3 regions of the Lactobacillus sp. M0403 genome follow, and region 1 is predicted to be linked to each of the others. Evidence: predicted binding sites of a transcription regulator. Region 1 holds the regulator's gene; each other region holds the start of a gene.
The links. The regulator NrdR, encoded in region 1, represses ribonucleotide reductase genes. The targets are predictions, from matches to a motif close to ACACNATATATNGTGT.

Region 1 (10,095 bases):
AAGCTTGAATCAATCAAGCCCAATACTAAGCAGTACTTCCTTTTAGATGATGATAATTATCACCAAACATGGTTACCATATACTAAGATTGGCAAAAGCTATTATTACAATATAGGTTCTGGTGGTTATATTAATGCGGCCAATGTTGGCCAGATTAATCAAAAACCGCTTTATACTGCTGAAGCAACCGTTAAGGTAAAAACTCCTAATTCTTTTCCTGTTGGTCGTGGAAAAGACAATATGATGATTAAGAATAATCAAAAAATTAAAGTAGATCGTACCACGTTAAAGCAGGAGGATCCATCTGCAGTTCCTTCTTACCGTATTAGTGGTACAAAGACTGGTTTTTTAGCAAAATCAGTTGTAGTAACTCCACCAAGACAGAAATTACTGACTTTTAGTGGTTATACCTATGTTTTAGTTAATGCCAGTATCAATACTTTTAACAATAAAGGTGAAGTTAGAGAAAACCAACAGCCACCATTTGAAGCTTATAGACCTTTTGGTAAAGGTGATAAACTACCAGTAGATGAATTACTTTATATTTGGTTACCAAAAGAAAATAAGGCTGCGTTGTTTTATCATTTGCTAGGTGATTCAGGTATGGGTGATATTGTTTACGTGGACAATTCTAAAGATAATTTGAGCTATCTTAAAGCAGATGACTGTAAATATATCGGAGGGCCATACTTGACACCAGTTAATACGCCTGAGCAGGCTAAAGCTGATACCCAGCTAGCAACAAGCACTGATAAATCAGACTTGCAGAAACTAATTGATCAAGAAAATGTAGTTAAGAATTCAGAATCATACAAGGAATTTAAACATGACGGTTATGATGCAGCGTTAGCAACTGCCAAAAAGCTTGTTGCTTCAGATACTGCAACTGTAATGGAAGTCAAACAAGCAACCTTTGTCCTAAAAGGACAGCAAGAAAAAGAATTGAAGTCGCCTGACGAACTTAGTCTTCTAGATTATGTAACCGATACGAAGCCATATTAGGTGTTGATTTAATAGTTTTTATTAAGCATTAGAAATTCTGTAGTTAATTTAAGAACCAAACTAAAAATTTTAGTTTGGTTTTTTCTTTATTAATTTTATTTTTCAGCTAAAATAGAGATTAAAATTTTTAAAAAAGTAGTTTGAGGTAATTATGAATTTACAAAAAAAGATGCTTAAAGGCGCAGTAGCTGGAATGATAACGCTTGGGCTTGTAAGCCAGTTAGCAAGTTTTAACGCTGCAACTGTTAAAGCAGCAACAGGCAATAACAATCTTGAATTAGCGCATAATGCCTATATTTTTAATCAAAAGGGTAAAAGGATTAAAAATTATCATGGGCAAAAGAATAATGCATATTTGAAAAAGGGCACGAGTATAAACTTTTCTGGTTCTATTAAAGAAGTTGAACCTAACACTAAAAAGTTCTATTTGTTAAATGAAGATCGTGAAAAGCAATCTTGGTTACCATATAAGATGATTAAGGGCCAATGTTATTACAAACTTAGCTCTGGTGGATATGTTAAAGCAAACAATGTTTATCGAATTGCTGGTCATCCCTTATATACTGATCAAGCAACTGTTAAAATTGCCAATTTAAAAAAGAACGAATCATACAAAATCGGTGTTGGTAAAGACAGTATTAACTTAAAAAATGGTAAAAGCTATCAAGTTGACCGTGTGACTGGTATGTCAGGCCAATCAGGTCTTTCGATTGAATATCGTGTTCGCGGAACTAAGACTGCCTTTATTCCAGAAACCAAAATAAAGGCTAAACCTAAGCAACAGTTGCAAACTTATACGCAAGCTAGTTACATTATATTTACCCAAAAAGCTGGAACTTATAATGTGGATGGTTCAGCTCGTCCTACAGCTGATCCTAACTCAACTTTTGCTGCTTATGATGTTTACCCAGTTGAAAGTGCAACTTATTTGTGGAATGCTAATGACAATAAGGCAGAACTATTTTACTTGTTAAAGGATTCCTGGAACGAGCCTCGTTTTTATTCATTAGCTAATTATCACGCACAAGATTTTGCTGGGTTAGTTTATGTTAAGGCAGATACAACTGAATATGAATCAGGTCCAGTTTTAAAACCAATTAACACACCTGAGCAGGCTCAAAAAGATGCTAAGATAGCAGTCAAAGAAGACAAACAGGAATTACAAGATTTAGTAGATCAAGAAAACATTACGCCATACCAAAGCTCGTCTTTGAGTAATCTTGAAAATCGCTTTAAGGCTGCACTGAAGTTAGCTAAAACTACACTAAGTTCTGATAAGGCAACAATTGCAGAAGTAAAAGCGGCAAAAGCAATCTTGGTTAAAACCCAAAATGATTTATCTCATTATGATAAGTCACAAGCCGAAAGTGATGCTATTTTAGGTGCTACTACACCATGTATTATATGGATCAGTACAATGAACTAAATAAAGACTAACCTAAAAGACTGAGTTTTCAGTCTTTTTTGCTGTTCAAAATTAATAAGTTAAGTAAATTGCAAGATAGATCAGTATTGTGCCAGAAAAAAGGAAAAACTGGTAAAATGATTAATGAATACTAGACTAATTTAACTGTGAGGAGATCTAATGGCTAACCAAAAACTACTTTTAATTGATGGTAATTCTGTTGCCTTTCGTGCTTTTTATGCATTATACCGTCAGCTTGAGAACTTCAGGAATCCTGAGGGACTACATACTAATGCCATTTATACATTTAAAAACATGCTCGATGTCTTACTTAACGATGTTAAGCCTGACCATGTGTTAGTTGCTTTTGATGCGGGCAAAACTACTTTTAGAAATAACATGTACGCTGATTATAAGGGGGGACGTCAAAAAACACCAGGTGAATTGTCCGAGCAATTACCATATATCCAAGAATTGCTGCATGACTTAGGTATATCGACCTATGAGCTGGAAAACTATGAAGCGGATGATATCATCGGTACTTTTTCTAGAATCGGTGAAGAAAATGGTTTTGACGTAACAATTGTGACTGGTGATAAGGATTTAACTCAATTAGCTACTGAAAAGACTACGGTCATGGTGACTAAGTCAGGTGTAATGAACTTAGAGGCTTACACACCGGAACACATGAAAGAAGTTAATGGTGTTACACCAACTGAATTCATCGACATGAAGGCCTTGATGGGTGACAATTCCGATAATTATCCTGGAGTAACCAAGGTAGGGCCCAAAAAAGCTTCGCAATTGGTCCAAGAATATGGTTCAGTTGAAAATCTTTATGATCATATCGACGAAATGAAGCAGTCAAAATTAAAAGAAAACCTGCTGAACGATAAAGACAAGGCTCTTTTGGGTAAAAAACTTGCGACTATTGATTGTCAAACTCCAGTTACGATTGGAATTGATGATATTAAGCGTAAGGATATCGACTATCCAAAATTACGACGTTTTTATGAAAAAATGAATTTTAGAAAATTTTTAAGTGAACTTGATCCTAACGCTGCAGATTCAGAAAATCAAAATGATGAAAATGAAAAAGTTTTGATGGAATACACAGAATTGACAAAAGATGATTTAGCAAAAGTTGATGCTAAAGAAGGCGACACCATTGTCTTTTACCTAGGGATGCTCGGACCTAATTATCATTTAGCTGATTTTGTTGGTTTTGCATTTAAAATTGCTGGTCAAATTTATGTCAGTCGCGATGTTGATTTATTAAAAGAGCAAAATCTGCAACATCTATTAGAAGATGAAAAAATCAAAAAGGATGTTTTTGATTTAAAACGTACGACAGTTGGACTTAACCGACTTGGAATTCATGCACATGGAATCGATTATGATATGCTCCTTGCTTCATACTTGATTAACAATGAAAATAATTCGGATGACATGGCTGAAGTTTGCCGGATGTATGGTAATAATTCTGTTAGAAGTGATTTGGACGTCTACGGCAAAGGAAAGAGTGAACAAATTCCTGAAGATGATAAGGTTTTGTTTAATCACCTTGCAACCAAGGCTGAAGCAATCGAAAGCTTGAAGGAAACCTTACTTGCTAAACTTAAGGAACATGAACAGGATGATCTTTTTGCTAGCATCGAGATTCCCGTTGCGCGCGTTTTGGCAAAGATGGAAATTAATGGTATCAAGGTATTACCTGATACATTAACCCAATTGCAAGATGAGTTTGCCGGCGAATTGTCCAAAATGGAGAAGGAAATTTATGAAGAAGCTGGCGAAGAGTTCAATATTAATTCGCCAAAACAGCTTGGTCATATCCTGTTTGAAAAAATGGGCCTTAAACCAATCAAAAAGACTAAAACTGGCTATTCGACTTCAGTTGATGTTTTAAATCAACTGAAGGATGAGAATCCAATTATTGAAAAGATTCTTTCTTATCGTCAAATTGCAAAAATCCAGTCAACTTATGTTAATGGTTTGCTTGATGTCATTCAAAAAGACGGACGTGTACACACGCGCTATTTGCAAACTTTGACCGCAACAGGACGTCTTTCTTCAGTGGATCCTAACTTACAAAATATTCCAACTAGAACAGAGGAAGGAAAGCAGATTAGAAAAGCGTTCGTTCCCAGTCAACCTGATGGTTATATTTTCTCTTGTGACTATTCACAAATTGAATTGCGGGTTTTAGCTCAGGTTTCAGGTGATGAGCAGATGCAAGAAGCGTTTAGAACGGGTTATGATATCCACGCTCATACTGCAATGAGAATTTTCCACTTAAAGTCAACCGATGAAGTAACACCATTAATGCGTCGCCGTGCAAAGGCAGTTAACTTTGGTATTGTTTATGGTATTTCAGATTATGGCCTGTCTAAAAACTTAAATATTAGTCGTAAGCAGGCAAAAGAATTTATTGATAACTACTTTGAACAATATCCACAAATTAAAGATTATATGGATAAAGCGGTGAAAGTTGCTCGTGAAAAGGGTTATGCGGAAACCATTATGCATAGACGTCGGTATCTTCCTGACATTCATGCGAAGAATTTTAATGTCCGTTCTTTTGCAGAAAGAACTGCAATCAACTCACCAATTCAAGGATCTGCCGCAGACATTATTAAAATTGCAATGATTAATATGCAGCAAAAGTTAGATGAAATGCACTTGAAGACTAAGATGGTTGTCCAGGTTCACGATGAATTGATTTTTGATGTTCCAAAAGATGAGCTTGAAACAATTAAGAAGATTGTGCCTGAAGTAATGCAATCAGCAGTTAGATTAGATATTCCTTTAGTTGCTGATTCAGGTTATGGTCACAACTGGTTTGATGCCAAATAAGGAGTATAAGTAATGCCAGAAATGCCAGAGGTTGAAACGGTACGTCGAACCTTATTACCACTGATTAAAGGAAAAACAATAAAAAAAGTTACGTTGTGGTACCCCAAAATTATTGCCAGTGATTCGCAAGAATTTGAACAGCAATTAGTTAATAAGAAAATAGAAACGATTGATCGCTATGCGAAGTACTTGTTGATTAGGTTGAGTGGGAACTTGACGGTAGTTTCTCATTTGCGCATGGAAGGCAAGTATCGCTTAGTTAAAGAAAATACGAAAAAAGATAAGCATGATCATGTTCAGTTTGTTTTTACCGATGGCTCAGCTTTGAGATATAACGATGTTCGTAAATTTGGTAGAATGCAGTTAGTTAAAACTGGAACGGAAAAAGAAATAACTGGTATCAGTAAACTGGGCCCAGAACCTAATTCACCCGCTTTTACAGTTGCTGCTTTTACTAGGGGACTTGCGCGCAAGAAAAAGAGTATTAAGAATACGCTTCTTGATCAGTCAGTGGTTGCCGGACTAGGTAATATCTATGTTGATGAAGTTTTATGGGAAACCAAAATTCATCCTTTAAGTATGGCCAATGCACTACCAAAAACCAAAATTAAGCAGCTTCACGATAACATTAATTCTCTAATTGAATTGGCAATTGAGGAACGAGGAACTACGGTTCATACATACCTTGACGCTAACGGAAAAACCGGTGGTTTTCAGGAAATGCTCAAGGTTTATGGTCATAAGGGTGAGCCATGTGTTCGTTGTGACACACCACTAGAAAAAATAAAAGTTTCGGGCCGAGGGACTACATTTTGTCCCCACTGTCAGGTAATTTATAAATGACTTTAGTACTTGGCTTAACAGGTGGAATTGCAAGTGGGAAAAGCACGGCAGATGCTTTTTTCCTTAAGCGCAATTTACCTGTTATTGACAGCGATGTGATTGCACATGACATTTTAAATATCGGTCAGTTAGGTTATAAAAAAGTGATTAGTTACTTTGGCCAAGATATTTTAAATTCTGATCGGACACTTAATCGCAAAAAGTTAGGACAAATTGTTTTTAATGATCAAAGTAAGCTAAATGTGCTTAACAAGATAACACATCCATTGATTTTTAGCGAAATTGAAGATAAAATTACGCAAAATAAACTTTTTAAAAAACCAGTAGTTATTGTAGATGCACCTTTACTATTTGAAACTAAAGTGAAAGATTATTGCGATAAAACCTTGTTAATTGCGGTTCCAGAGGAGTTGCAAGTGCAGCGATTAATGACACGTGATCGCCTAAATAAAACTGAGGCTTTAAATAGAATAAAAACACAGATGCCGCTATCGCAAAAGGAAAAATTAGCAGATTATGTCATCACAAATACTGGTACAATAAAAGAGCTAGAAACTAAATTAGCAAACCTGCTATGTGAACTAAAAGAGGAGGACTAAGATGGAATGTCCTAATTGTCGGCAAAATGCCTCACGTGTAATCGATTCGCGTCCAAGTGATGAAAATCGTGCAATTAGACGCAGAAGAGAATGTGAAAACTGTGGCTTTCGCTTTACTACTTTTGAACGAATTGAAACAACGCCATTATTAGTAATTAAGAATGATAATACTAGAGAGCCGTTTAATCGTAAAAAGATTCTGCATGGTGTAATGGCAGCTGGACAAAAGCGCCCAATTACCAGTGCACAATTTGAAGAACTAGTTGATCACGTTGAAAACAAGGTTAGACAGCAAGGTGTAAGTGAAATATCTTCGAAAAAAATTGGTCAGTTGGTAATGGATGAATTAGCTGAACTAGATGATGTTGCTTATATTCGTTTTGCATCGATTTACCGCGAATTTAAAGATATGTCGAGTTTCATGAAGACAATGGAGGATATGATTGCTAAAAGAGAGAAAGGAAATTAGAAATGTTTGAGACAGATAATCCCAAACAACCTTTTTTTATTGCTAATCATATTGACCTATATCCAGCTGATATTCGTATTTTAGTAAAGCTTTATCAGCCTTTAATTGGCTCTCTTGCTCTTTCCATGTATCTTAGTCTGAATGAAGACTATAATTCTGGTGCAATGCTATCTGATTCAACTGGCTTATACGCGTTACAAGAACAGCTTGATTGCAACCTTAAAAGTCTTTTTATTGCGCTGCATAAGCTTGAAGGTACTGGTTTGATTCAAACACGCATGATTGAAAATGAAATTATGGGTCAGGTACTAGTTTTTCAGCTAGCAAAGGTGCCAAGTAGTAATGAATTTTTTGCTACTCCTCTTTTAGCCAGTTTGCTTAAGGAAAAAATTGGTGTTAGCGCATTTCAAAAACTGAGTCATGTTTTTGCCCAAGAAGGTAGTCAGAACTTAAACCAACCTAATGGCTTAGCGACCGCAACTGATGTTTCTGCCTCATTCATGGACGTCTTTCGTTTACCTGATCAAGAAGCAATTGAACCTTCAATTGAAGTGAAACAGGCTGCTCAAGAAAACCAGATTCCTAAACCTGTTAAGGCAAGTATCAAACAAGATGACAAGATTGACTGGGATTTTATGAAGCAGCAGTTTGAGATTTATCAGATTCCGGAGACAGAAATTGATTGCAACCGCCAAGCAATTCGGGCCATTATGCGCACCTATGGTTTGTCCGAACAAGAATTTGTTGATGAGGCTTTGTCGTGCTTACACGGAGACTATCAGCTTGATATGTCCTTAATTAAAAAGACAATCGCAAACAGTATCCATGCTCAAACAACACGTGATCAACTTAAAAGAGTTACGCGTACTGAAGAAGCTAGTCCTTCAAATGCGCATTTTAGTGAACAAGAACAAAAACTTTTACAACTTGCGAAGAGTAAATCTCCAGCTCAGTTTTTATATTATCTAAAAACTGAACGTCATGATTATGTTGATGCTAGCGAATATCATGTCCTTGACAGTTTATATAATGAAAAAGGGATACCAGCTGAATTGCTGAATCTTTTGACCTACGCTTGTCTAAAAAGCGCACCGAATATTTCCTATCGTTTAGCAAATAAAATCCTGCATGATTGGTTGCAACATGGTGTCAAGACAGGTGAGCAAGCACTTGACTATATGAACAAACGTGAGCAAAATAAAGGAAAATATCCTCATTATACTCAGGCAAAAAGGGTTGAAAAGGCAACAGACTGGAGCAAGAAAAAAGCTACAGTTAAATCAGACGTTTCTTCGGCAGATTTAAAGAACTTTTTCAAGAACTTTGAAGACCAAAATGGCATGAAGTAGGTGAATCTATGGAACCGATTAATAAATTTATTTCTGGAAAGAATCATCCAGCAGCTAAAAAAATTGATCCAGCTCAGATTAGGCAGCAAGTTTTAACTGAACCGGCTGTCAGTCAGTTCATTAGCGCTCATCAGGACAAAATAACGGATGAAATGATTGATAAGAGTATGTCTGCTCTTTTTGAATTTTATTTGTTTCAACAAAATAAAAAGGATCCAGTCACACAAGGCTTTAAACCGAAGTTGATTCTAAATACTAATGCGATTGATATTACTTACGTTCCTGAAGACAGTAAGATTGAACATGATCGGGAAGTTAGTGCCAGAAAGAATCTGCGTTTAATTGATCTGCCAACCAGTTTGCATGATGTTAAACTCAGTCAAGTTGAGATAACGCCTGAAAGAAAGCAAGCAATGGCTGATATTGGTCAATTCTTGAGTGCGTACTCTAAGAATATTCATCAAAAAGGTCTATTTTTATCAGGTAGTTTTGGAGTAGGTAAAACTTTCATTCTTGCTGGCTTGGCAAATTCACTTGCATTGATGAATAAGCGTGTTGTTTTCATGCATGTGCCTAATTTTATTGCCGGTCTTTCAAGTCATTTTAATGATAATAGCCTGCCGGAAGAGGTACAGCGAATTTCAAATTGTGATGTACTAATTTTGGATGATATTGGTGCTGAAAATCTCAGTCAGTGGTCTCGTGACGAAGTTTTAGCAGTAATCCTGCAATCCAGGATGGACAATCAATTGCCGACTTTCTTTTCTTCCAATTTCTCGATGAACGATTTGGAAGAACATTTTAAGGAGACTAAAAATGCAATAGATCCAGTTAAAGCTGCAAGACTAATGGAAAGAGTACGGACTTTGGCTAAAGAGGTCGTTGTTTCTGGTCCTAATAGACGACGCTAAATTAAAAATAAGTTAAAACAAAAAGCACTTAACTAAAAAGTGCTTTTTGTGATTTTTATTAAAAAAGTTCTTGCAAAAAAATGTTAGATATGTATAATTATCTTAATTGAATGAACATGATGCAGCTCAAGTCAGAGAGAATCACATTATTCTGGAAGTGGTTCAATGTAGATGTACCCCACTCATTCAAACTTAAAAAGTAATTAAAATGGGTGAGTTCCATTATCAACTTAATTTGAGAAGTTAGATTCGTATATCTGACTTGAAATTTGGGTGGAACCACGCTAATAACGTCCCAGTGCAGTGATGCACTGGGGCGTTTTTTTATATTTTCGGAGGTATAGATGAGTTTTTCAGTTATTTTGCCAGATGGATCAAAACGTGATTTTGATCAAGCAATTACAATTAGTGATTTGGCACATGGTATTTCAACATCACTAGGAAAAGCAGCACTTGCTGGTAAAGTAGACGGACAATTACAACCGGTTGATTATCAACTCGATCGTGATGCTAATGTAGCAATTATTACTGATAAAGATGAAGAAGGCTTGAACGTCTTACGTGATACAGTAGCATTTGTTTTTGAAGCAGTTGCTAAAAAAGCATATCCAGAATTACGTTTTGGTGAACATGCTGCAGGCGAAGATGGCTTTTTTGTTGA
Region 2 (10,095 bases), on a different contig from region 1:
TACTAAGCTGGAATCACTATTAACAATGAGCTTGCCGTTTTGTAAGCCAATGAAAGCAATGAATAAACCAATTCCGGCGGAAATAGCATACTTTAAGTCTTGTGGAATTGCATCGACTACTTTCTCACGTAGTTTTAAAACTGTGATTAAGATGAATAAGACAGATGCAACTAAGACAGCAGCTAATGCAGTTTGCCAGTTGATTTTCATTTCGCCACAAACATTGTAAGCGAAGAACGCAGCACTACCTAGTGTTGGCGCAAGGGCTATAGGGTAGTTAGCCACAAAGCCCATGATGAAGCAACCAATTGCAATTGAAACTGCGGTAACTGTGAAAGCAGCACCTTTATCAATCCCAGCTGCATGTAAAATATTAGGGTTAACAAAAAGGATGTAGGAGAGACTAACAAAAGTGGTTAAAGCAGCAATTAACTCACGTTTGATAGTGGTATGAGCATCGTTTAAATGAAAGACGTTATCTAGTGTCGTCATTTTTTCCTCCAAAAAAATATCTTATAAAAGAACCAATAAAACTAGTTTAGCATAAGCAAACGGGCTTGGAATATTATTTCCTGGGAAATGAAAAAGCAAGCCCTTTCAAGCTCGCTTTTAAAATTACCACATGCCGATAACTTTCATCCATCCTAGTCCGATTACACCATAAACTAAGATGTAGAAAATACCGAAAATAAAACTCATCTTCCACCATTCACTTTGTTTAACATAACCAGTTGAAGAAAGCACCGAAGATGCGGTACTAGAATAATGAGTAGTTGAACCCATGATTGCAGAAAACAGAGCTAAGAATTGTGCAGCCATAACTTTAGGTGCTCCAGCAGCAATTGCTACAGTTAAAAGTGGCAAGAACATTGCAGAGTTATGTGCTGTTGCACTGGCAAATAAGTAGTGGGTGTAGAACAATACAAGGGCTAAGATAATCAAAGTGATTAACCAGTTGCCGCCCTTCATGCTACTTGAAATAGTAGTTGAAAGCCAGCCGATGAAGCCAAACTGAGTTAATTTTTCAGCCATAAAAACCAGAATTGAAAGCCAGATTAGAATGTTCCAGGCACCAGTTTCACCCAAAATATCTTTAGGAGTAAGAACACCTGTAAGCAGAAGCAGCACAACAGAAATGAATGCAATCAAAGTTGCATCTATTCCAAGAGTACTCGAAAGCATCCAAAGTGCTAAGGTAATCACAAAAATAATCGCCATCATTTTTTCAGGTAATGTTGCTTTACCTAATTCCTCAAGTTGCTTATTTGCCCATTCCTTAGCATTAGGAGTTTCCTTTACTTCTGGTGGGTAGATCTTGTAAACAAAATATGGAATTACAAGCAGACAGATTGCAGCAGGCACAAGTGCAGCCATGAACCATTGCATCCAAGTGAGTGTAACGCCTGCTTTACCAGCAAGTGCTACAGCAATTAAGTTAGGTGCACAAGCTGTCATAAACAGAGATGAGGTGATAATGTTAACCTGAAATTCCGTGAAAATTAGATAGGCTCCCATTTTCTTTCTCGAGGGATCATTTGGCTTAGAGTCGTAAGTTTCAGCCAATGATTCAATTAAAGGATAAACCACACCACCAGCTCTGGCGCCATTGGAAGGCGTTGCGGGTGAAACAATTAAATCAATTGCACCGATTGCATAGCCAAGACCTAATGATTTTTGCCCAAACCATTTAATAAAATATAGTGAAATCCTGCGTCCTAAACCAGTTTTTACGATTCCACGTGAAATCATAAATGCCATTACAATTAACCAGGCCGAACTGTTAGCAAAAGCGTTAATAGCACCTTTTTCAATTAATTTACCATTAACTACTTTATCGGCCAATGGTACGAGACCAAGGCAGATTGTTAATGTAAAACCGATTAGTGTAACACCGCTAATTGCAATTGGTAATGTAATACAACCAACAATAGTGGCGATAAAGATTGCGAGCATGTGCCAGGCCTGGACGGTAACCCCAGCAGGTCTGATAGGTGCAGTAAACCAGAAAACTAATCCAAGTAAAACTGGAAAAATAAATTTTTTATAGTCTATTTTTTCTAGTGTCTTCATGACTCCTCTTTTCAAAAAGTTAAAAAAATAAGATGATTGTTTAACACATTCATCTTATCATAATTTATTTTAGAAGTTCAGCACCCATAGGAAAATGATGAATACTACAAAGAGCACCCACATCATAGGAGTAATTTCCTTACCACGTTTTGCTGCAAGCATACAGATTGGGTAAGTAATAAGGCCAAGAGCCAAGCCATCTGAAATTGAGTAGGTAAGTGGCATACCAGTTAAAATCAAGAATGCTGGCACAGCAATTTCCATTTTATCCCAATGAATGTGCGCTGTGTTTTGTGCCATTAGCACCCCAACGATTATTAAAGCAGGTGCCGTAACATGTGTAGTGAACAGGCCAAGCAATGGACTGAAAATCATTGAAATTAAGAAGAAAATAGCAACGAAAACTGCAGTTAAACCTGTACGTCCACCAACAGCAATACCTGCACTTGATTCAACAAACGCGCCAACTGGAGATGTACCCAAGACTGAGCCGACCATCATGGCAGTTGAGTCGGAAGCTAAGGCTTTACCTACGCGAGGCATTTTATTATCTTTCATAAAGCCAGCTTGTTGAGCTAAGCCAATTAAAGTTCCCGCTGTATCAAAGAAAGTAACAAGTAAAAAGGTTAGAACAACAACCCACATTTGCAGAGTATTGATATCTTTAACATGGAAAATTGCTTGACCAAAGGTTGGTGCGATACTAGGTGCAACTGAAATGATTTTGGTTGGTAGAGCAATTTGACCAGTAACAACACCAAAAAGTGCGGCCAAAATCATACCAATGAAAATCGCACCTGGGACATTCAAGATCATTAGAACAACGGTTACTAAAAGTCCAAAGATTGTAATCCAAACAGCCGGATCGTGAAGTGAGCCAAGGCCAACCAATGTAGATTTATTAGCAACAATAAGGCCACCGTCTTGCATTCCTAAGAATGCAATGAAAAGACCGATACCAGATGAAATGGCAAATTTCAAATCAGCTGGGATTGCGTTAATAATCTTTTCACGCAACTTGAACATAGTAATTAAAATAAAAATGATTGAGGCAACGAAAACGGCAGCTAATGCTGTTTCCCATGAAACATGCATACCTACACAAACTGTATAGGCAAAGAAAGCATTGATACCAAGTGCTGGTGCTTCACCAATGGGATAGTTAGCAACAATCCCCATTAAAGCTGTACCTAATGCACTTGCCAGTGCTGTTGCAGTAAAGACAGCACCTTTGTCCATTCCACTGGCACCCAAAACGCTTGGATTAACGAATAGGATGTAAGACATACTAATAAAAGTAGTCAGTCCAGCGAGAAACTCAACTTTAACACTGGTTTTATATTTATCGAGCTGAAAGTAGCTCTTAATAAAATTCATTTAATCTCTCCCACTATAATAATGTTCGTGTTTTATTTACATCTAACGACTATTTTAGTGTAGCATGCTGATATATAAAATCAAATGCGAATTATACAATGAAAAGCCTTACATCTGAGTGGGATTTAAGAATGAATAAGTTCTCTAACAGATTGACCGCAAGATGAAATAGTTTTTAAAATAAACTATCTTAGTAAGCTAATGAGTATAAGAAGGTTGGAGAAAAAATGGCTAAATTGTTGTTTTCAGATATTGATGGAACATTAATAAATACAGATTTAGAAATAACACCTAAAACAAGAGATGCGATTAGACGGCAAATCATTAATGGCAATGTTTTTATCCCAGTTTCTGCAAGAATGCCGCAAGCAGTGATGACTGCGGCTGGCCAGATAACTAAGAACTGTCCAATGATTGCATACAATGGCGCTTTAGTCTTAGATGAAATGGGAAGGCCAATATCTTCGCGCTTCATGAAAGCAGCCGAAGCAGCTGAGATTTGTTCATATATCGAAAAGAAAAATAATCAGACTACTTGGAATGTTTATAGTGGCTATGACTGGCTTTATTTCCCAGGAAATAATGTTGAATTGGTAAAAAAAGAGGAGCAGATTGTTCAAGTTAAAGCGACACCAAGCTCAATTGCTGAAGTTAAAAAACTTAAAGGTGTTCACAAGGTCCTTATTATGGGCAATCCAGAACAACTTGATCAAGAGCAAAAAGATCTGACTGTCGAATATCCAGACGTGGTCTTAGTTAAATCGGCTCCCAATTTATTAGAAATAGTTGTTAATGGTGTATCTAAAGGCGAGGGAATTAAAGAACTGGCAGAAGAATTTAATGTGAAGCTGACTGATTGTTGGGCATTTGGTGACAACTACAATGATGTTTCAATGCTAAAAACAGTTGGGCATCCATTTTTGATGGGTAACGCTCCAGCAGAATTGAAAAAGCAATTTGTAAATGTGACAGCTGATAACAACCATGATGGCATTGCGCAAGTTCTTGAGGAGCTTAGCTAATTACTTTTTAAGAAGTGGGGACTGTGCTTTATCCCCAAACCACTTATGATTAATTCTGTCTAAGGTTCCATTTTTAGCAAGAATATCTAATCCCTGGTTGATTTTTCGCTGTAAAGTTATATCACTTTTGCGCATACCAACGCCAAATTGTTCCTTTGGAAAAGAACTATCAATTTCAGTGAATCGTTCAGGATGCTTTTGACGCGAAATATAGTAATTGGCATAGGAACTATCAATTAACAAGCCATCAATTCGACCTGCGTTTAAGTCGATAAAGGCGTTAGTAAAGGAATCGTAGAGAATTGGATAGTGGTCTTTAATTCGGTTAGCAAGTACCTTTGGATAATCCATGACGTCATTGTAACCTGATGAACCAGATTGGGCGCCTAGTGCTTTATTTTGCATATCTTTAACACTGTTAATATGATTTTTCTTCAGTGCAACTATGACCTGTGTTGTATCCAAATAGGTTTTACTAAAGTTGACTTTTGCCTCTCTAGCAGGAGTTTTACTAAAACCATTCCAAATTACATCAATTGTTCCATTTCTTAATTCAGTTGTATTCATTGACCAATCAATTGTTTGGAAGCTGACCTTGATGCCGTATAATTTGAAAACTGCATTTGCTAAGTCAACGTCATAGCCGACTAGTTTTCCATCTTTTTGTTGAAAATCCATTGGGACAAATGTGTCGTCAACACCGACAACCACGTAGCTGCGATCCTTAATATGAGTCCAATTGTCAACTTTGCTAGCTTGCCTGTTAACCGAAATACCACTACAGGCTGATAAGATAAGAGTAAAAAGGATGGTGGTCAATAGTGCCATTAGACGTTTGCATTTCACTTAATCCACCTTCTTAAAATCTAACGCTTTAACCGTGAAAATCTGATCAGCTACTTGATGAGCAAAATCCATATCGTGTGTAACAATAATTTGTGTCATCTTATTATTGTTTTTGAGTTGTAAAATAATTTCACCGACTTTGGTACGTAATGCAGGATCCAGTGCAGAAGTTGGCTCATCATAGCATAGAATTTGTGGCTTCATTGCTAATGCTCGCGCAATCGCAACTCTTTGCTTTTGCCCACCTGACAGCTGATATGGATACAGTTCTTCTTTGCCCGTTAAGTCTAATTCGTGAAGCAACTGCTTAGCTGTCTGTAGAGCCTGGCTATTATCTTCTTTTAAAACTAATCTAGGTGCGAGTGTGATATTGTCAATGATGGTCAAATTAGGAAACAGTTCGTAACTTTGGAAAACAACACCGGTAATTTGGTTATCTTTACTCGGCTCAGTTGGATCAAATTCTTGATTGTTCCAGAGAAACTGACCAGAATCGACTTTTTCTAAGCCACTAAGGCACCGTAGAAGGGTTGTTTTGCCGGCACCCGAAGGTCCGACTATTGCTAATATTTCTTGATCAGGAATTGTTAAATTCAATTTATTTAAAATTGTTCGAGAGCCAAATTTTTTAGTGATATTTTTTAATTCAAGCATGAATCATTCCCCTTATTATTTCCACTTAGAATAACTGTGTTCGATTTTCTTTAAAATAAATGATGCAATACCGGTCATTAGTAGATAAATAATACCAACTAGAACTAATGGCACAAGCGTAACGTCTCGCGCAGTTGCAACGTTTCCTGCACGTAGGAGTTCACCTAAGCCAATAACATAAACAAGGGAAGTGTCCTTGACTAAGTTGATCACTTCATTGCCAATTGACGGTATAACAATTTTGCTTACTTGGGGGATAATAATATGTCGCAAAGTTTGCCATTTTGTGAGCTGCAGAACGTGTGCACTTTCATATTGGCCGACTGGCACAGACTGAAAACCACCACGGAAAATTTCTGCAAAATAAGCAGTGTAATTTAGAATAAAAGCGAATAAGGCAGCATTGTATCGTTGGAAAATGATGCCAATGATTGGCAGTCCATAAAAAATAAAGATTAGTTGTAGTAACAATGGCGTACCACGCATAATCCAGATATAAAATTTTAAAATAGCACGTATAATTTTAAAATGTGAGATTAAACCCAAACTAACAATGATTCCAAGTGGGATAGAAATGATCAAGGTCCATAAGAATAGAATCAGGGTCATTTTAGCTCCAGAAAGTAGAGAAGGCATGATTGAGATTATATAATTCATCTTATTCTCCTTTAAAGCGTAAATTGAAATAATGAGCAAAAAATTACATTTATGACAGAATAGCACATATTTTTTTAATAATAAAATGGTAATAGTGTAAAAAGTTATTTTAGACTGCTCAGCAAGAAATTTAACAAAATAAAAAGCCGTTTTTTAGACTAAATATCTAAAAACGGCTTTTCACTACAATATGCAAGTTGATTGCTTTACTGATTATGCATCGAGTTCGACCTTGGTTGGCTTATCCCATGATTCAGGTAATTTACCAATCTCTTTTAATTTATCGACAATTTGATTTAAAACAATCTCACGATCATGTTCATTGGTCATAAAATCAAGCTCATCACCATTAATTTCCATTTTAGGTGAATAATCATATTTTTCATACCAAGGCTTATAATAACGTAATAGTCGTTTGTAATAATCTTCAAGCGTTGAATCATAACTAAGCTGTTCGTACGGGCGACCACGCTTTTGAATACGTTTAAGCATCGTCTCGTATGAAACATTGATATGGACGAGCAAATCAGGGTTCTTTTTTGGCATATTTTTGAGCTCATTCATCATATTGTTTAAAAGCTCATAGTAAGTGTCAACTTCTTCTTTAGTTGCACGTCCAATATCGGCATTCATTTGGAAGAAGAGTGCATCTTCATAGATAGAACGATCAAGCACGTTATTATCGTCGGTTAATGCGTCCTTAATGCTGCGAAAACGTGTATTAAGGAAAAACACCTGAAGCAGAAACGCATACTTTTTAGGATCAGCGTAAAAAAGTGGTAAGACTGGATTATCGTCAACACTTTCGTAAAATGGCTTAGTTCCTAAATATTTGGCTAAAATACTGGTTAAACTGGATTTACCGGCTCCAATAGGGCCACTTAAAACAATAACTGTCATCACGTTCCTTCTTATTCTAGACTGCCAATTTCACGCAGCTTGCTATCTATTTGGCTTAAAACTTCCTTTTTAGCGTCTTCATCACCGATAAAGTCATACTTGTCACCGTCGATTACAATCTTAGGTGAGGCATCATACTTTTCGTACCAAGGCTCATAATAGCGAATTAAGCGCGCATAGTAATCTTTTAAACTGGGATCAGTCGAGATTTGCTCATAAGACCGACCACGCTTCTCGATACGTTTTAGCATGGTATCTAGTGACACACGGATATAAATCAAGAGATCAGGTTTTTTACTAGGATTTCCGGGGGTATCTTCCATCATGTTTTCAAGTAAACTGTCGTAAATCTTAAATTCGGTAGGATCAGCGACGTTGCTTTCCGCATTCATTTGGAAAAAGAGGGCATCTTCGTAAATAGAACGGTCAGAAACACTGTTTTTCTCTTTAACTGCTTGATTGATTTGCGCTAACCGGTGGTTAAGTAGATAGATGTTAAGTAAAAAAGTGTACCGTTTCATGTCCTGGTAATATAAAGGAAGAACCGGATTACTATCAACGCCTTCATAAAAGGCTTGAGTTCCTAAATGTTCAGCTAAAATACTGGTTAAACTGGATTTACCGGCTCCAATAGGCCCGCTTAAAACAATAACTTGAATCACGCTCTTTCTTAAATACAATATATAGATTAATATCTAGTTTAATACGAGATATAGTGGTAAACAAGAAGAAATTTAATTTGCATTGGGGCAAAAATGTCAAGTGATTTTGCATAGTGCAGACTAAAAAAATTGCTTATAATTTGATAAAGATATGTAAATATATATTTTCAAGATAAAAAGATTTAAGAAGTGTTACACGTGAAACTAAAGTAAAACAAAAAGTGAAGTGCATAGTTTGAAACACTTCACTTTTTGAATAGGTTGGTTGAGACACGTTACTTAACGCGATCTTCTTTCTTTTCTTCTTTTTTATCTTCAGCCTTGTCCTTTTGATCGTCAATCTTTTCTTTGGCGTCTTGAGTGGCACCGGTTAGACGATCTTGCAAGCTGACAGAGTCCTTTTCATGCTCTTCCTTAGTCTTGATATCAACTACTGTGACGTTAACCTCAACAGTATCCAAGCCGGTCATTTCTTTAACCTTGTCATAAATCTTTTGTCTAATTTCGTCATAAAGTTTAGGAATGTCAGTACCGTATTCTGCAACGATTTCAATATCGACAGCGACTTGTTTTTTACCCACTTCGACGTTAACACCATTAGTTACGTCATCACTGTTAACAATCTTATCAGCTAAGTTAGAGAAGAAGCCGCCATTAACAGTTAATAGTCCTTTAACGTCTGCCAAAGCAATGCCGACAATCTTTTGGATTACTTTAGAGTCATATGTTAAGTCGCCTTTAACTTCTTGTTTTGAGTTGTTGTTATTTTGTACCATAATGATTAAATTCCTTTCATTTAATGTTGTTGTTTACTTACCAAGCTTTTTAGCAGGGGCCAATAATGCCCAGCTAGAAAGCCTAATACTAGTAGCACAATGACAAAAATAGTTTTAAAAAAGCCTAATCCCAAAAAACAAAATGCTAGTAACAAGCCGATTACTGCACCGCATATTTCTGGGAGGTGTTCCTGCAAAATTTTATTCATTTTTGCCTCCTTTATTGAACGCGTGTCTCGGGCTTATCAGAGTTTTGATAGTTAACAAACTTAATTTTGATTTTTGGTTTCTGCTCGATTCCCAAAAGTTGACTAAGATTACCTTTAAGCTCTTCAAGGTATTGCTCAAGAACAGCATTAACGTTGTCGCCATGTCCTAAATTGCCACTAATCCTAATTTTGATCTTATGATTAGTAAGCTTAGAATCAACTTTTGCTTTATTAATAAAAGGTAATTCAGATAAAGAATTCATGACGTAACCGTTAATCGCCTTACTATTAACTCTGACTTGTCCATCGCGCTTATGAATTAAGGTGAAGTAGCGCTGAACTGGCCAGAATAGAATGATTAATAAACTAATGATTAAAGCCAAAAGAACAATGGCACTAGCACCGATTAGATACCATTCGAAAATGGGATTTAATGTACCCATTTTGGGGATGCTAAGCCTTAAATACTTTTGCCAAAAACCGCTAGTTTCCCATAAGAGATAAATTGGCAGAGGCAGTAGTAAAAGCAGAAAAACTACCAGTAACCATTTTTTACTTCGTTTCAATTTATCACATCCTCTCATGCTCTAACCTAATCATAATACGGATTATTTTGTTAGCGTTAGTGATATGCACCTGTTTATATACAGCGCTAATACGAAATATTAGTGGCACAAAAAAACGATGCAAGTTTGCATCGTTTTTAATCTGTTAGTTAAGTTGTCTAATTAGTTCTTTGATTCTTCACTGAGCTTACTTGCAGCAGCATCGTCAATAATTAATGTGACATTAGAGTGGTTTTGTAAAACGGAAGCAGGAACGTCTTCAGTTACAGGACCTTCGACCATTTTCTTAACGGCATCAGCTTTATTTTCACCAAAAGCCATAATAACGATTTCCTTTGCACTCATGATGTTAGCAA
Region 3 (10,095 bases), on a different contig from region 1:
ACTACGTATGTACATTAACTTTATCTCAATTTATGATTTAAAAAGCAACTTGAAGATTGGCAAAAAGATAGCAGAAAAATTAAAAGGTACAACAGAAACGCGGAAACAGGAGGAGCTCTTAGGTGTTATTATCAATATCTTGATTGTGTGTATTGAGCAAGGAGCCTATGACGAAACTGGATATTTTGTTCAAGCTGCCGAGCATATCAGAACAGTGCCAAAACTATTCTTTTATAAGAACATGCTGGTCTTTTTAGAAAACATGATTAACGAGCACTTTGACCATCAAGAAGAGTATGTGGCTAAATGCCAATGGGCAATCAAAAATTTCGACTTACTAGGAATGCCTGAATATGGCAAAGAAGTAGAACGTTTTTTTAACGAATATCAGTGAAATGAATAATAGTGCTAAGATAAGAATAAAATAGTTAAGCTTGAGCATAGAAGGGATGATTTTATGAAAATAGGTTTTATTGGAACAGGTGTAATGGGTAACGCAATTTGCCTTAATCTGTTAAAGGCTGGTCATGATTTAGTGGTTTATAACAGAACCAAGAGTAAGACTGATAACTTAGTTGCTCAGGGTGCAACTTGGTGTGAGAGCCCTAAAAAAGTTGCTGAGAATGCCGAATTAATCTTTACGATGGTTGGCTTTCCAGCTGATGTTGAAAAAGTTTATTTCGGTGAGGAAGGTATTTTTCAGGCAACTGTTAAAGACAAATATCTAGTTGATATGACCACTTCAAAGCCAGCCCTAGCTCAGCGCATTTTCCGTGAAGGAGAACAGCAAGGAGCAAAAGTTTTGGATGCGCCGGTTTCCGGTGGAGATTTAGGTGCCAAAAATGGCACTTTGACAATTATGGTTGGTGGCGATGAAGCAGCTTACCAAGATTTGGAACCAATTTTTAAAGATTTTGGCAAAACTGTGCATTACTTTGGTGCTGCAGGAGCAGGTCAGAATACGAAGATGGCCAACCAAATTATGATTGCTGGAACAATGACTGGAATGTGTGAAATGCTCGTCTATGCCAAAAAAGCAGGTTTGGATCTTGAATCTGTACTAGAGACAGTTGGAGCAGGTAGTGCTGCTAATTGGAGCTTGAGCAATTATGGCCCACGTATCTTGAAGGATGATTATACACCTGGCTTTTTCAGCAAGCACTTCTTAAAAGACTTACGCATTGCCTTGGAAACTGCCAAAGAAATGGAACTTGAGTTGCCAGCTACTAAAGAGGCAGAAAAATTGTATGAAACTTTGGTTGATGAGCGTGGTCTAGGTGACTTGGGCACACAAGGCTTGATTAAATTATGGTGGAACTAATATTTAGTTCAAAAACAAAAAGAGCAGTTTCAGATTTGGAACTGCTCTTTTTTATGAGTAAGTATAAGTGAATTTTAAGTTAATTGATTTTACTTTTGACTTCTTCTACGCCGTCTAAAACATTAGCATAGCGTGCCAAAATGAAAAGGTAGTCTGATAAACGATTAATGTATTTTAAACAAGCAGGGGCTAATTTTTGCTGTTCATCGTTTAATTTAGCCATTGCACGTTCTGCTCTCCTAGCAACCGTACGAGCATAATGCAAATGGGTCGCGGTAATCGAACCGCCCGGCAAAATAAAGTGGGTAGTTTTTGGGATTTTTTGATTAAGTTCGTCTATTTGTTGTTCAAGGAATTCGACTGTAGCCGCCGTTATTTCTTCGTGTCTTTTAACAACAATATCGCTTTCTAATTCATATAAATCACGTTGTCGATCTTGCAGTGGGTTAAGCAATTCTTGACACTGATCGGATAAGTTAGCAATTACAACACCTAAATAAGAATCTAGTTCGTCGATGTCACCAAGTGCTTCAATTTGTAGGTCATACTTAGGTACCATTTTGCCGGTGACTTGCTTGGTGTAACCTTGGTCGCCGACTTTGGTATAAATTTTAATGGTCATAAAAGCCTCCGTTTGTAGTGATCTAATGCAACATTAAGTGGTTTATATAGAATGGGGTAGAAGACTAAGTTGCCAACTGCATGGTAAGTATCAAAAACTAAGCTTCCAGCCCAGTAGGCTAGAAATGCATTAAAGCCACCAAAAATCGACATCCCGAAGTCTACGAAACAGCCGTATTCCCAACCTAAAAAGACAGCAACGACTAATTGATAAGTAAAGTGCTTTTTTAATGGCGTAAATTTTGCCAGTAATGCAACAGTTAAAACGCAGCCGCCATAGGCTAAGACTTGTGAGATGGTCCAAATGCCGAAGCCTAAGTAAATGTTAGAGATCACCATGGTTAAAATGGCTAGGGCAAAGCCGAACGTAAAGCCCATATTTAACGTTACGATTACCAAAATATCAGTAACTGGCTGAACGTTTGGAACTGGAATAATTTTAAAAATGCGTAAGGCTACGCACATGGCAGTTAAAATAGCAAGCAGTGCTAATTTCTTGGTTGAATCATGCATGATGGCTGATTAGTCGATCTTTGCTAAAGTGAATTTAACCTTATCCTTGTTAGCTACTTTTTGCTCTGCAGCACCTTTAGAAGCAAATTTGCCGTTGATAGTGTAAGTCCAGTAAACCTTTTTAGCTTTATTTTGACTCTTACCATCGATTGAAGTGATGAAGCCATCAGTACTCTTTACTTTCCAAAGCTTCTTAAGACCTTGCATAACAGTTGAGTGCTTAGGCACTTTTACGCTTTTAGTCTTGTAGTTTTTATTATTTACTTTAAGGGTATAAGTAACGCGAACTTTGCTAGCAGCGTCAACTTGTTGAGCATTTTGGGTGCTGCCATAACCGGCAACAGTGAAAGTAAAGATAGTAGCGATTCCAGCAAGAACTGATAATTTGTTTTTTTTCATGATAAAACTCCTATTTTTAATACATAAATTTAGATTATTTAACTGGACAAGCGCCCGATTCACAATCGGTTTGATCAACTAGCTCGATGTCTTTTTGATCATCATGTTGTTCAGCAAAGACAGTAGCAACATCGCCAGATATTTTGGCTTTGCGCTCTTCGTATGTTTTCTTATCAATTGGTTCTTTTGGCGCTTGCTCCAAAGATCCACCATAGTAAGGAAGAAGAGACGTTGACTTGATGACGTTACGATATTGCTTAAATAAAGAGGTGATCTTGTCACCTTCATTGCTTTGGAAAGTGACAGTACAACTAACCGCATTATCGGACCAGTAGGTTTGTAAAAATGCTTGAGTTGCAAACTGTTCTTCAATTGAAACAGTACCTGCAGAAGCAAAGTTTTTGCTGTCTGCATGAGCTGCTCTTAATGGAAATTCTACACAAATAGTATTTGGTGAATAGATATCTGGTTCTGAGTAGTAACCACAAGCATCAAGGGCTTTGAGTAAAGGATCTGAGGCTTGGAATCTGATTCTTTGAATTAGGTAGCCAGCGTAGTGGAAGTGCATACCTTCAGAAGCACCTGCAAGTTTAGCAACAGTACCAGATGGTTTAACAGTGGTGTGTTTGATAGAAGGATTGCAATTTAAAGCCTTACTGTAGTCTTGATCGGCATCAATTACTGCTTGATATGCTTCTTCGACCATTTTGATTCCCTTAGGATCATAAATTGGCTTTTTAATTTTTGCGCCTGTCTCTTCGTCGATACTGTCTTCAAAGCCGGTAACAACCCGATGACCTAAATCATTTAAGAGCCAATCTTGGATACCTGACATTGAAACACCGATTCGTCTGTTCTTGTAGATGATGTTGCGGGAAACTTCCCAGTCGTATTCACTAAAAGTTACACGCTTGGTATAACGGGTAGCCAGTTTGAAGACCTCTTTTAAGTCCCAACCTTGTTCTTCAGCAATGTAAGGAAAAACTTCAAATAAGTTACATGGCTCACCGTTGGCTAGTGAAATCTCACCACATGGGTTTGTTCCTTCAACTTCACCATCAATGCCTTCTTGATAACCATCAATAATACGGCCGTAATTACGTGACAAGTCTAAGTTAACAACACCAGGTTCACCGTTTTCTCTAATACCAGCGGCAATTGGTTCGTATCCATCGAATTTAGCGTCAATCGCAACGCTATTGTTTGAAGCCCAACGGTGATGATATAGCTTATCTTTATCTTGCTTCATTGTGATGAAATCTTGATCATCGTTAGAGCCTAATGCTAATTCAGCAGACCGTCTAACATTTCCTGCAACAACAGTTTTCCCGATTAAGTTGCAAATGTCTGTACCATCAACTGAGGTGATTTTTGTACCAACACGATTATTGATAATGTCGTTAATCTCAAACAGCATTTCGACCAATGGCATTGGGCCAGAAGCAGTACCACCAAAACCGTGAATTTTTGCACCGTAAGGACGAATACCACTGATGTCTAAAACCAACTTCTGTTTATTTTCAGGATTGGTCTCCTTAAAGTGCATATCAATTAAACGAGCATTAGCTAAAACCCAACCTTCACGGGTGTCAGGTAAATCGTAATAGATATAGTCATCCGAATTTTGATTTTGCTTTACCCACTCACTTTTATCAGTTGCTCCAAGCTTAACGGAGTCGTCATAAGAAGCACTAGCCTTATCGATTACAATCGTTAAATCGATTTTATTGTCAACTGAGGGAATTTTTTGGATATTGTCTTGAACGACGGAAAAGCCAACGCCGCCACCTTTCATCAATTGGTCAAAGACGAAAGAAAATGGCATTGAAAGAGCTTCTTGATTTTTGTCCAAATAGTCAGGCACGATATGACTATCACCATATTTCTGTGGTTTGATAGCAATAAACCAGCAATTGTTTAAGGAATCACCATTACGTCTTTGGTAATCAGTCCCAGAAACCCACAAATTCCGTCCTGACGGAGTAGAAGCAAGGCCATAAATAAGCTTGAATAAGCGCTTAGCCTCGTCTGTCAGTTCCTCAACCACATCTTCAGAAGGCGAATCAGTTAAGCGTGGATCAAGGTTAATGTTGCCCTCCACAACACGTTTAACTGTTTCGTCCCATTCTTCAGCGCGATTATATTCAGGAAGCCAGCGTGCATAAGTCCGCTTGTACGTGACCCAGCCAAGTTCTCCCCAGTGAGGCGAAACATTTTGTTTCACTTGATCAATATAAGCCTGATCCAAGCTTATTCTTGCATTTTTCATATACAAAATATCTCCTCATAAAATAACATTTTGTTTCACATACACATCATGTATGGTGTCTAAAAAGACTATAACACAATATCTTGTATTTACCAGCGGATATGCAGCAGTCAAATCCGAACAAAAAAAGATGATTTAAGGCGGCAGTAGGAGAAAAAGATTTTCAAAAAAATCATATAGCAATCAGCGTATAGAAAAAGCACAATAAACTAAAAAAGCTTATTGTGCTTCAAAAAGACTAATAAAAAAGAGTTAACGACCAATTGCTGTGAAGAGCAGGAGAAGCATTCCTCCCAAAATAGCAAAAGGAATTAGTAAATGAATAAAGAAAATGAAGATTAAACCGCATGCCAGTATAAATAATAAAATTTTAATTATCCCAACACCTAGTTTAGCCAGTGCCCAGATCAATGCAAAAATTAGTAATAAAGTAAGCATACTAGTATTTCCTCCTGATTTATTTTGGTAAGCAATTATACCTCAAGCGCATTTACTTAAAATGAGTTTTACCTAAATTTAACAAAAAGATAATTATGTTTTTTATGAGTAATTTACTGGTATAATATTTTTCCGTAGCAGTATTTATTTCCCGGGAAATAATTGGAAAGGATGAAAAATACTTGCGTTTTAGACAAATTATTTTTGATGTAGATGACACACTAATCGATTTCGCGGATACGGAGAATTTCGCGCTCCATCGCCTTTTTAACGCGCATCACTGGCCACTAACAGAGGACTTGCAGCGCCGTTATCACTCATATAATCAAAGCTTATGGCGCCAACTTGAAACTGGTGCATTAACATATGATCAATTGAGCGAAATGGTTTTTCATAATTTTATCAAAGAAAACTATCATATAAATGTTGATGGACTTGCCGTTATGGATGAATATCGTTCATACTTCGGTCAAGCTTATAAGTTGCTACCTGGTGTAGAAGATACGCTTCGCTTTGCCAAAAAGAGTGGGTACGAGTTGACCATTTTAAGTAATGGTGAAGTCTATATGCAACGCCATCGCTTAGAGCTAGCTGGAATTAAGAACTATTTTAATTTGATTATTACTTCTGAAGAAGCAGGTTATTCAAAACCTGATGCTCGAATTTTTGATTACTTTTTTGACCGGGCGGAATATGGTCCTGAAGAAACAGTATTTTTTGGAGATGGTTTACAATCAGACATTTTAGGTGCAGAAAACTATGGTTTTAGCAGTGTCTGGTATAACCATCGCGGGCGAAAAAATAACATGAATTTACATCCTTTGTGTGAAGTGAAAACATATCCCGAATTCGTGAAACTGTTAAAAAATGACTTTGAAAGAATTAATTAGCAATTTGTCAAATTTGATGTGGCAGCATATATATTATTCGATATAATATAACAGAGGTGAAAATAATGACTGTCAAAATTAGTTCTTTAAATGATAGATATTTTTTAAATAACGGAGCTAAGATGCCTACTATAGGTTTCGGAACTTGGCAAACGCCAGATGGCGATGTTGCCAAAAACTCCGTTATTGATGCAATTAATGCGGGGTACCGTTTGATTGATACTGCTGCTGCTTACGGCAACGAGGAGAGTGTTGGTAAGGGCATTAAGGAAAGTGGTATTAACCGTTATGATTTATTTGTTACAACTAAATTGTGGAATGATAAGCATGGCTATCAGGAAACAATTCAAGCAATTGACGAAAGTTTAGAAAAACTAGGGTTAGATTATCTTGATCTGTACTTAATTCACTGGCCAAATCCAAAAGCAGTGCGTGATCATTGGGCAGAATTAAACGCAGAGAGTTGGCTCGCAATGGAAGATCAGTACAAGGCAGGAAAGCTTCGTGCGATTGGGGTTTCAAACTTTAGACGTGAGCACATGGATGAATTACTAAAAACCGCTTCTATTCGTCCAGCTGTCAATCAAATCTACTTAAATCCGAGTGATATGCAGGAAGACGTTGCTTCATATAATAATGAACTTAACATTTTAAGTGAAGCATATAGTCCATTAGGAACAGGCGGCTTAATTGGAAATAAAACTGTTAGTGAAGTGGCTGAGCATTATGGTAAAACTCCTGCTCAAGTACTCTTACGTTGGTCACTTCAACATCAGTTTGCACCACTTCCAAAATCTGTTCATACTGATAGAATAAAAGAAAATGTAGATATTTTTGATTTTGTAATCGATGAAGAAGATATGAAGACTTTGGACGGGTTGCATGGTGCTGCTGACCTTGCAACTGATCCTGATAAAACAAACTTCTAAAGTTAACAATTAAGGTGAAGAGCAATGAAAATAGGATTCATAGGTACCGGTAAAATAGGTAAAGCAATTATTTTGGGCTTATTGCAAGGAGATATCGCTAACCAAGATATTTATGTTTTTGGTGGTGGACATCCATCAGCCGAAAAAATTGCAGCTGAATTGCACTTGAATTTAATTAATGACTATGCAGACTTTAAAGAATGTCAGGCTGTCATTGTTGCAGTGGGTGGTTCAGTAGTGGAAACTATTTTTGCAGAACTTGGTCAAAAATACCATGGCATTATCTTATCCACTGGTGGTGGTGATTTAGAAAAGGTAAACCATGAATTACCTAATGGCTCTTCTTTTGTCAAAATTGTGCCAAATACACCAGTTCAAATCGGTGAAGGAATTACAGCAATTAGTTTTGCTGCAGGAGAAAAGCCTGAAGTAATCAAGACTGTAAAAGATCTGTTTGAACAAATGGGTGATGTTTACGTTGTGCCGGCCGACTTATTAGGCATTTATGGTACTGTCGCAGGTTGTACTCCAGCATATGTCGATTTAATGATCGAAGCACTGAGCGACGCAGCCGTTCAAAATGGGGTAAAACGAGCAGAATCCTACCAAATCATTGAAAAAATGCTCTTAGGGACTGCTAAATTAGCATTAACTAGTGGTAAGCTTCCTGAAGAATTAAAAGATGAGGTTACTACTCCTGGTGGCTCTACCATCAGAGGCGTTAATAAGTTAGAAGAAAAAGGTTTTCGTGGAGCATTAATTCAGGCACTTAATGCTTCGGCTAAGTAAAAATTAGCAAGATTACTTAATTATAGGAAGACAAAATAAAAGGCACCGAGTAAGTAAAATCGGTGCCTTTTATTTTGTCTATTGTTTACTTAGCTTGGTAATCCGCTAAATTGATTACCTGGTCATACTTGTCTAAATCAGCAACTTGATAGTGATGAATTACTTCTACAAAGGTTAAATTTGAATCCAATAATATTTGATGAATTGCGGCTGAAGTGGCTTGATCAAGCGAAGCGTTGATTTCATCAAGTAACAAAATTGGACGTTTTGATAAAATTGCTCTTGCTAATTCAATTCGCGCTAATTGCCCACCAGATAGCTTGTCGGCGTTATCCCCTAATTGGTAATCAAAGCCTTTCTCTTCTACCATGGTATCTAACTCTAATTGCTTGCAAACTTGCTCAACTTCATCCACAGGTAGTTTTTCACCTAACGTTAAATTGAACCAAAGTGTATCAGCAAAAATAACCGGTGATTGACTGGAATATGCAAATAGATTTGATATTTGATTAGCTTTGACTTTTTGATTATCAATTAAAATATTTGATGCTGTTCCGAATTTATTAGACATCATAAAATACAGCAAAGTGGACTTACCACTGCCAGAAGGACCAATAACTGCTATCTTTTCTCCAGGTTTAATAGTTAAATTAAGTCCACCGAAAAGTTGTTTTTTGTCCCTTTCTAAACAAATATTTTGCCAACTTGCTTGTTTAGTGAAAGTGCAGTTGATTGATGACTCTTTGGTATCTGCCAAGTCTAAATAATAATTAACCTTTTTCACAATATCTTTAGTCGTTGATAAGTGATTGCGTTCTTCTAAAATTTGCATAATTGGTTTAATAAACGAATTTGCTAACTGAACAATTGCAAATAGGACACCCATCGTTGTTTGTCCGTGTAATACCATTAACCCACCTAAATATGCTGGAATAACAAACGTACCATAAATTCCTACAAAGCCGACAATTGTTTGAATATTATTACTCAGCAGATTCATCTTACACAGAGCTTCTTCTAATTTTGAAACTTTGGGTAAATTTGAAGCAACAGCATTAGCTTGCTTGTGATATAGCTTTAATGAATCGGTTCCTGCTAAGATGTTTTTTATTTGACTGACATACCTACTATTAGCTTCGGTCCACTGATTTGAAGCTTTACGTATCGGCTTTTGTAATAAACCTGAAGCTAGTATTGGAAGAGCAGAACCGATTAGGAAAAATATCGTCAAAATCGTATTAATATATAATGCGTAAATTAATGAAATCACAACTGTCACAAAATAAAAGGCAATATTAATTTCGGCATTGAATCGGTTAGTTTCTAACAATTTAAAATCATTGGTTAAAAAACCTAAAGCTGAAGCATTATCTTCTTTAGACGTTTCTAACATTCCTGCGAGAATTTTGGTTCTCAAACGGGTATTGACTTCCTGAACAGCATTATTTTTTAAATAATTGTAGCCTAACTCAGCTACTAAAACGATTAAGAATAAAATTAGGGCAACTAAAAACATGTGAGGAAGCGCATGCAAGTTTTTATCCGCTAATGCATTTGTCATAGTTTCTAACACGTAAGCCATCACGATATTTTGTGTGCTAGCAATTATGCCAAGTACTACAAGCGCTGCAAGCTTCCATTTATTATAATATCTAACAATCATAATTTCTCCTTGCCTAGTATTAGTAGTAATTGCTTATTTTAAATCATTAACTAATAATTAAATTTCGGTATTCACTAGCTCCTATCCAGTGATTAGGAGAAGAAGAATAAGTTGTTCTAAATTATTGTAGAAATCTTTCCGATAATTAAAAGTACCTTCTTTAAAACTGATAATAAATTCATCATTTTAATATAATACCATTCTTTATATTAAAAATTAAATATTTTTTAATTTTATATACTGTACTTACTGTTTTTAACTGC

Region 2: a site for NrdR is predicted at 8,230-8,245, ahead of H3T48_RS02110 (deoxynucleoside kinase). Genes of this name have one in related genera too.
Region 3: a site for NrdR is predicted at 5,197-5,212, ahead of nrdJ (ribonucleoside-triphosphate reductase, adenosylcobalamin-dependent). Genes of this name have one in related genera too.

The regions. Positions count from the first base shown of each region.
Region 1 is NZ_JACFQV010000002.1:53,773-63,867, forward strand. It holds gene H3T48_RS02815 (SLAP domain-containing protein) at 1-1,002, shown strand, start outside; gene H3T48_RS02820 (SLAP domain-containing protein) at 1,154-2,428, shown strand; gene polA (DNA polymerase I) at 2,588-5,263, shown strand; gene mutM (DNA-formamidopyrimidine glycosylase) at 5,276-6,106, shown strand; gene coaE (dephospho-CoA kinase) at 6,103-6,705, shown strand; gene nrdR (transcriptional regulator NrdR) at 6,707-7,174, shown strand; gene H3T48_RS02845 (DnaD domain protein) at 7,177-8,523, shown strand; gene dnaI (primosomal protein DnaI) at 8,532-9,434, shown strand; gene thrS (threonine--tRNA ligase) at 9,779-10,095, shown strand, end outside.
Region 2 is NZ_JACFQV010000001.1:479,805-489,899, reverse strand. It holds gene H3T48_RS02150 (NCS2 family permease) at 1-492, opposite strand, end outside; gene H3T48_RS02145 (DASS family sodium-coupled anion symporter) at 616-2,070, opposite strand; gene H3T48_RS02140 (NCS2 family permease) at 2,140-3,447, opposite strand; gene H3T48_RS02135 (Cof-type HAD-IIB family hydrolase) at 3,675-4,469, shown strand; gene H3T48_RS02130 (amino acid ABC transporter substrate-binding protein) at 4,470-5,297, opposite strand; gene H3T48_RS02125 (amino acid ABC transporter ATP-binding protein) at 5,316-5,969, opposite strand; gene H3T48_RS02120 (amino acid ABC transporter permease) at 5,985-6,626, opposite strand; gene H3T48_RS02115 (deoxynucleoside kinase) at 6,840-7,526, opposite strand; gene H3T48_RS02110 (deoxynucleoside kinase) at 7,538-8,188, opposite strand; gene H3T48_RS02105 (Asp23/Gls24 family envelope stress response protein) at 8,464-8,964, opposite strand; gene H3T48_RS02100 (DUF2273 domain-containing protein) at 8,985-9,173, opposite strand; gene amaP (alkaline shock response membrane anchor protein AmaP) at 9,185-9,739, opposite strand; gene H3T48_RS02090 (glucosamine-6-phosphate deaminase) at 9,902-10,095, opposite strand, start outside.
Region 3 is NZ_JACFQV010000001.1:563,715-573,809, forward strand. It holds gene H3T48_RS02485 (helix-turn-helix domain-containing protein) at 1-394, shown strand, start outside; gene H3T48_RS02490 (NAD(P)-dependent oxidoreductase) at 458-1,321, shown strand; gene H3T48_RS02495 (cob(I)yrinic acid a,c-diamide adenosyltransferase) at 1,401-1,943, opposite strand; gene H3T48_RS02500 (ECF transporter S component) at 1,940-2,455, opposite strand; gene H3T48_RS02505 (DUF4430 domain-containing protein) at 2,465-2,854, opposite strand; gene nrdJ (ribonucleoside-triphosphate reductase, adenosylcobalamin-dependent) at 2,889-5,123, opposite strand; gene H3T48_RS02515 (hypothetical protein) at 5,376-5,561, opposite strand; gene H3T48_RS02520 (YjjG family noncanonical pyrimidine nucleotidase) at 5,744-6,451, shown strand; gene H3T48_RS02525 (aldo/keto reductase) at 6,517-7,380, shown strand; gene proC (pyrroline-5-carboxylate reductase) at 7,405-8,169, shown strand; gene H3T48_RS02535 (ABC transporter ATP-binding protein) at 8,255-9,832, opposite strand.